DNA from 2 places in the Streptomyces hawaiiensis genome. Region 2 is predicted to be linked to the other one. Evidence: riboswitches for the same ligand, from Rfam matches in the RefSeq annotation. Region 2 holds a riboswitch; the other holds the start of a gene.
What was found. Region 2 has a riboswitch for glycine ahead of gcvP (aminomethyl-transferring glycine dehydrogenase). Riboswitches for the same ligand answer to the same signal wherever they lie in the genome.
Positions count from the first base shown of each region.

Region 1: another riboswitch for glycine. It lies ahead of gcvT (glycine cleavage system aminomethyltransferase GcvT); the one in region 2 lies ahead of gcvP (aminomethyl-transferring glycine dehydrogenase).

Region 1 is NZ_CP021978.1:6,075,326-6,078,724, forward strand. It holds gene glyA (serine hydroxymethyltransferase) at 1-247, opposite strand, end outside; gene gcvH (glycine cleavage system protein GcvH) at 262-639, opposite strand; gene gcvT (glycine cleavage system aminomethyltransferase GcvT) at 743-1,879, opposite strand; glycine riboswitch at 1,918-2,038, opposite strand; glycine riboswitch at 2,039-2,138, opposite strand; gene CEB94_RS28205 (AAA family ATPase) at 2,360-3,028, shown strand; gene CEB94_RS28210 (enhanced serine sensitivity protein SseB) at 3,132-3,399, shown strand, end outside.
Region 2 is NZ_CP021978.1:1,517,477-1,520,875, forward strand. It holds gene gcvP (aminomethyl-transferring glycine dehydrogenase) at 1-1,881, opposite strand, end outside; glycine riboswitch at 2,057-2,151, opposite strand; gene CEB94_RS07040 (PRC-barrel domain-containing protein) at 2,265-2,639, shown strand; gene CEB94_RS07045 (DNA polymerase IV) at 2,558-3,399, opposite strand, start outside.

The sequences.
Region 1 (3,399 bases), 4.6 Mb from region 2:
TGACGCGGTCGATCGCGATCTGCTCGACCACGTCGACGTGCTCGCAGCCGCCGTAGTAGCGGCGGCCCGGGTAGCCCTCGGCGTACTTGTTGGTGAGGACCGAGCCCTGCGCCTCCATGACCGCGACCGGCGCGAAGTTCTCCGAGGCGATCATCTCGAGCGTGGACTGCTGACGGTGCAGCTCGGCGTCGACCGCGGCGGCGACCGCCGGGTCGAGCTCGTGCAGGGGTGTGTTCAGGACGGACATACGGCTACGACTCCTCAGCCCGCGGAGAACGCGGTGTACTCGTCGGCGGAGAGCAGGTCGCCCGGCTCGTCCGTGATCCGCACCTTGAACAGCCAGCCGCCCTCGAAGGGGGCCGAGTTCACCAGCGACGGGTCGTTCACGACGTCCTCGTTGACCTCGGTGACCTCACCGGAGACGGGGGAGTACAGGTCGGACACCGACTTGGTCGACTCCAGCTCGCCGCAGGTCTCGCCGGCGGACACGGAGTCACCGACCTCGGGAAGCTGGACGAACACGACATCGCCGAGCGCGTTGGCCGCGTGCTCCGTGATGCCGACCGTCGAGACGCCGTCCTCGGCGGCCGACAGCCACTCGTGCTCCTTGCTGTAGCGCAGCTCTTTGGGGTTGCTCATGGCCTGGATTCTCCTGTACGCGCGGGAGTGCTGTGGAAGGGGGGACTGCTGGTGAGCTGGGACGACGGGCACGGGGCCGCTGCCGCGGCCCTTTGGCCAGTGTCTACTTCTGGCGCTTGTAGAACGGCAGCGCCACGACCTCGTACGGCTCGTGACTGCCCCGGATGTCCACGCCCACTCCGGTCGTGCCGGGCGCGGCGTGCGCGGCGTCGACGTACGCCATCGCGATCGGCTTGCCGAGGGTGGGGGAGGGGGCGCCGGAGGTGACCTCGCCGATCACCTCGCCGCCGACGACGACCGCGTACCCGGCGCGCGGGACCCGGCGGCCCTCGGCGACCAGGCCGACGAGCACACGCGGCGGCTGGGCCTCGGCGCGGGCGGCGGCCTCGCGCAGGGCCTCGCGCCCCACGAAGTCACCCTCCTTCTCGAACTTCACCACCCGGCCGAGCCCGGCGTCGAAGGGCGTGAGGGAGGTGCTCAGCTCGTGCCCGTACAGCGGCATGCCCGCCTCCAGGCGCAGCGTGTCGCGGCAGGACAGGCCGCACGGGGCCAGCCCGGCGCCCTCGCCGGCCTTGGTCAGGGCCTGCCACAGCTCCACCGCGTGCTCGGGCTTCACGAACAGCTCGAAGCCGTCCTCGCCGGTGTAGCCGGTCCGGGCGATCAGGGCCGGGACGCCCGCGACCGTGCCGGGCAGCCCGGCGTAGTACTTCAGGCCGTCCAGGTCGGCGTCGGTCAGGGACTTCAGGATCCCCGGCGACCGCGGACCCTGTACGGCGATCAGCGCGTAGGCGTCCCGGTCGTCGCGCACCTCGGCGTCGAAGCCGGCGGCGCGCTCGGTCAGCGCGTCCAGGACCACCTGGGCGTTGGAGGCGTTGGCGACGACCAGGTATTCGGAAGAAGCGGCCTCGGTCTCGCCCAGCCGGTAGACGATCAGGTCGTCCAGGATGCCGCCGTCGGCCCGGCAGATCATGGTGTAGCGGGCGCGGCCCGGCTTCACACCGCCGATGTTGCCCACCAGGGCGAAGTCGAGGAGGGCGGCGGCCTGCGGGCCGGTGACGGTGATCTCCCCCATGTGGGAGAGGTCGAAGAGCCCGGCCTTCGTGCGCACGGCGGTGTGCTCGTCGCGCTCGGAGCCGTAGCGCAGGGGCATGTCCCAGCCGGCGAAGTCGGTCATCGTCGCGCCGAGCGAACGATGCAGGGCATCGAGCGCGGTGTGACGGAGTTCTCCTGTACTGCTCACGGTCGGTCGTCTCCCAAGGCAATGACGGGCGAGGTCGTTCCTCCCCATCTGTCATCGGAACCTGAGAGGTTCGCCATGACCACACGGGTCCTGGCTTGCACCTTGGGTGGGGCCACGCCTCGTGTCGCACACAGGGGGCGGCCCGCTTTTCAGATGTGCCTCGCCCGCGCGGTAACGGGGCCTGAGAGATTCAAGGGAGGGACTTGCTCCTTCGGCGCCTCAGCTCTTGCGGTGCTGGGGACTCTCCCGCGCGGATTCAAACGGCCGGTATGCAGTTGGCGCGCACATCATTGCACGCATCCTTCCGGCGCGGCAGGGGGACCTTTCCAGGGAGTGCACGAGTCCCGCCCGCCGGACACGGCGACCTGTAGCAGCCCTGTTGCAGGACAAGCACGTAAATGAGAGGCCTGCGGCATTACCTTCTCTTTACACTCGGCGGGGATGGGACTCCGTACCTGGCCCCAGGGGAGGACGATCACGGTGAACAGGACCACCGCGTACGCGACGACGGGCATGGCGCTGCCCGAGCAGCCGGCCGCCGCTCCGGTCCGGGCGGTCCGCGCCCCGGTGCCGGCGCCGGTCGTCCGCGATCTGCGCGACCGCGCCGGGCGCGGCCCGCACGCGCTGCTGTTCGGCCCCCGCGACCTCGTCGTGGTCACGGGCCTGCCCGGCAGCGGCAAGTCCACGCTGATGCGGCGCGCGGTACCGGACCGGCGCGTCGACTCCCAGGACACCCGTGACCGCTGGGCCCGCCGCATGCCGCGCGCCCTGCCGTACGCGCTCTACCGCCCGCTCGTCCGCCTCGCCCACTACGCCGGGCTGCGCCGTGCCCTGCGCACGGGTGAGGGCATCGTGGTGCACGACTGCGGCACGCAGGCCTGGGTCCGCCGCTGGCTCGCCCGCGAGGCCCGCCGCCGCGGCGGCACGCTCCACCTGCTCCTCCTCGACGTCACCCCCGAGCAGGCCCTGGCCGGCCAGCGCGACCGGGGCCGCGGTGTCTCGCGCTACGCGTTCCTGCGCCACCGCGCGGCCAGCACCCGCCTCCTGCGCGCGGTGGAACGCGGCGACCTCCCTTCCGGCTGCGGCTCGGCCGTCCTGGCCGACCGGGACGCGGCGAACGCGCTCCACAGAATCGGCTTCACGGGCTGAGGGGCCCCCGGGCCCGCCCCGTCGTCCACAGGCCGGCCTCCTCGCGCCCCTGAGCCGTTAGCCTTTTGAGCCACAGCAGTGGTTCCAGGCAGGCGGTAGGAAGATGGACATCCCGGCGGACTTCTCCGCGGACTTTCCGGCGCAGACGCAGACCCACCCGCACGGCGGTTGGCCCGGCAACGAGCTGGAGGAGGTGCTCTCGGCCTCCCTCAGCGCCGGACCGGCGGCCGGCGGGCGGATCGTCGAGGTGCTCGGCCGGAGCTTCGTATGGATCCCGCTGCCCAGCGGCGGCGGCCCGCACAGCGGCCCCCTCGACCTGCCCGGCATCGAGATCGACGGCCAGGCGTTCGTGCCGGTGTTCAGCTCCGAGG
Region 2 (3,399 bases):
CTCGGCGGTCTTCACGACGACGACCTTCATGCCCGCCATCACCGCGCTGGCGGCGTTGGTGCCGTGCGCGGACGACGGGATCAGGCATACCGTGCGCTGCTTGTCCCCGTTGGCCCGGTGGTACCCGCGAACGGCGAGCAGACCGGCCAGCTCGCCCTGCGAGCCGGCGTTCGGCTGGAGGGACACCTTGTCGTAGCCGGTGACCTCGGCGAGCCGGTCCTCCAGCTCGTGGATGAGGGTGAGGTAGCCCGCGGCCTGCCCGGCGGGCGCGAAGGGGTGCATCTGCCCGAACTCGGGCCAGGTGACCGGCTCCATCTCGGTGGTCGCGTTGAGCTTCATGGTGCAGGAGCCCAGCGGGATCATGCCCCGGTCGAGCGCGTAGTCGCGGTCGGCCAGCCGGCGCAGGTAGCGCAGCATGGCGGTCTCGGAGCGGTGCTGATGGAAGACGGGGTGCGTCAGGTAGTCGTCGGTCCGCAGCAGCGCGCCCGGAAGCCCGTCCTCCGTGGCCGTGTCCAGCGCCTCGACGACGCCCTCGACCCCGAAGGCGGCCCAGACGGCCCGCAGCTGAGCGCGCGTCGTGGTCTCGTCGCAGGCGATCGAGACGTGGTCGGCGTCCACGGGCCACAGGTTGACCCCGTTGTCCCGCGCGGCGGCCACGACCTCGGCGGCCCGGCCCTCGACGCGCACGGTCAGAGTGTCGAAGTAGGCGCCGTGCACGACCTCGACACCGCCGCCCTCGAGCCCGGCGGCGAGGACCGTGGCGTACCGGTGGGTGCGCCGCGCGATGCCCTTCAGGCCCTGCGGGCCGTGGTAGACGGCGTACATGCCGGCCATGACCGCGAGGAGCACCTGCGCGGTGCAGATGTTGCTGGTGGCCTTCTCCCGGCGGATGTGCTGCTCACGCGTCTGCAGCGCCAGCCGGTACGCCTTGTTCCCGTCGGCGTCCACGGACACGCCGACGAGCCGCCCGGGCAGGCTGCGCGCCATCTTGTCCTGGACCGCCATATAGCCGGCGTGCGGTCCGCCGAAGCCCATGGGCACGCCGAAGCGCTGCGTCGTCCCGACGGCGATGTCCGCGCCGAGCTCACCGGGCGACTTCAGCAGCGTCAGCGCCAGCAGGTCGGCGGCGACGGTGACGAGTGCCCCGAGCCCGTGCGCCTGGTCGATGACCGGCTTGATGTCCCGCACCGCACCGGAGGCGCCCGGGTACTGGATCAGCACACCGTTGATCTCGCGCCCGGCGACCTCGGCGGGGATGCCATCGCCGAGGTCGGCGACGACGACCTCGACCCCCGTCGGCTCGGCCCGGGTCCGGATCACGGCGATGGTCTGCGGCAGCGCGTCCGCGTCGACCAGGAACAGACCCTTCTTATTCTTGCCCAGACGCCGCGACAGCGCCATGGCCTCGGCGGCCGCGGTGCCCTCGTCGAGCAGGGAGGCGCCGGAGGTCGGCAGTCCGGTCAGGTCGGCGACCATCGTCTGGAAGTTGAGCAGCGCCTCGAGCCGGCCCTGCGAGATCTCCGGCTGGTACGGCGTGTAGGCCGTGTACCAGGACGGGTTCTCCATGACGTTGCGCATCACGACCGGCGGGGTGAACGTGCCGTAGTAGCCGAGGCCGATCATGGAACCGAGGACCTGGTTGCGGTCGGCCAGCGAGCGCAGCTCGGCGATCACCTCGGCCTCGCTGCGGGCGCCCGGCAGGTCCAGTGCCTCGGCGCTCGCGATCACGGCCGGGACCGCGGCGGCGGTGAGCTCGTCGAGTGAGCCGTAGCCGACGTGTGCGAGCATCTTGGCGCAGGCCTCGTGGTCGGGGCCGATATGGCGCTGCTCGAAGGGGACAGCCTCTTCGAGCTCGGAGAGCGGAGTGCGGTGGGCGGTCATTACGGAGGCCTCCTGGTCGACACGACCTTCGAGGGGCACCACGGCGCGGGTACCCGGACGGCCTCCCCCTCTGTCATCTCAACCTGAGAGCTTCACCGGATCGCCCGAAGGCCTCCGGCTTTCACCGTCGGTGAGAGCGGAAGCCGTCGACACCCGCCCTGCTTTCCAGAGTGACCTCGTCCGTGCGGTACGTGAGCCTGAGAGATTCCGGGGAGGATTTGCTCCTTCGGCGCCTCCATGACGTCTGGAGGACTCTCCCGCACGGTGTCAACAGCCGCTGCCAGCGTACCAGCGGGGTCAACGCACGAACCTTCGAGTGGCCGCATCCCCGCTTGTACCGTTTTGTAGTGTTTACGGATGAGGTGCGACCATGTGGAGGGCCCGTGCGAACCGATATCGATCCGCGCAACCTGATCGGCCGCAAGGCGTTCGACCGCAACGGGACCAGGATCGGCACGATCGACGAGGTCTACCTCGACGACGCCACCGGCGAGCCGGAATGGGCGGCCATACGCACCGGCCTGTTCAGCAGGGACGCCTTCGTCCCCCTGGAGCCCAGCGAACTGATCGAGGGCTCCCTCCACGTCCCCTTCGACCGCGCCCTGATCAAGGACGCCCCCGACTTCGGCGTGGGCCGCCACCTCTCCCCCGAGCAGGAACTGCAGCTCTATCACCACTACGGCCTCGACGTCGCCGCCCCGCCCCCGCTGCCGGACCACGACTTCGGCAAGCTGGCGGGCACCGACGAGACGGCCTGAGACCCTGCCCCGGGCACTCCGTCTCCCTCTTCGGGCCCTCGTAACACCAACGGCAGCGGGTCGGCCGCCTCCAGATCCGGATCGTCGACCCGGAAGGTCCGCACGCGCCCGGGCTCCGAGGAGGGCGTCTCGAACCGTACGGTGACCCGCCCCAGGCCGCTGCCCTGCACCCATCCGTGCCCGAACTCGGCATGGCGCACGTCGTGCCCGGCGGGCCACCGCCGCTCGGCCAGTGACGGCTGCTCCTCGGCCGGCGCCGGGGCGTGCTCCTCGACGGGGCCCTCCGCGACCGCCCGCTCCCCCGCCGCCTGTGCGAACAGGTCTTCCTGCGTGTAGTCGGCGAGCCCGCTGACCCCCACCCCGAGCAGCCGCACCCCGCCCGTCGTGTCCACCGAGTCCAGCAGTCTGCCCGCCGCCTCACGGATCACGGCGGGATCGTCCGTCGGCCCGCGCAGCGTCTCGGACCGGGTGAGCGTCGAGAAGTCGTAGCGCCGCACCTTCAGCACGATGGTCCGCCCGGACAGGCCGGCCCCGCGCAGCCGCCGCACGCACCGCTCGGCGAGCCGCTGCACCTCCAGCCCGACCCGCGTCCGGTCGTGGATGTCGACGTCGTAGGTGTCCTCGACCGACACCGACTTCGTCTCGCGCTCCGCCACCACGGGCCGGTCGTCCCGCGCCAGCGCCATGGCGTAGAGACCGTGCCCGTGCGCCTTCCCCAGCAGCCGGACCAGCTCGTCCTCGCCCGCCTCGGCGATCTCCT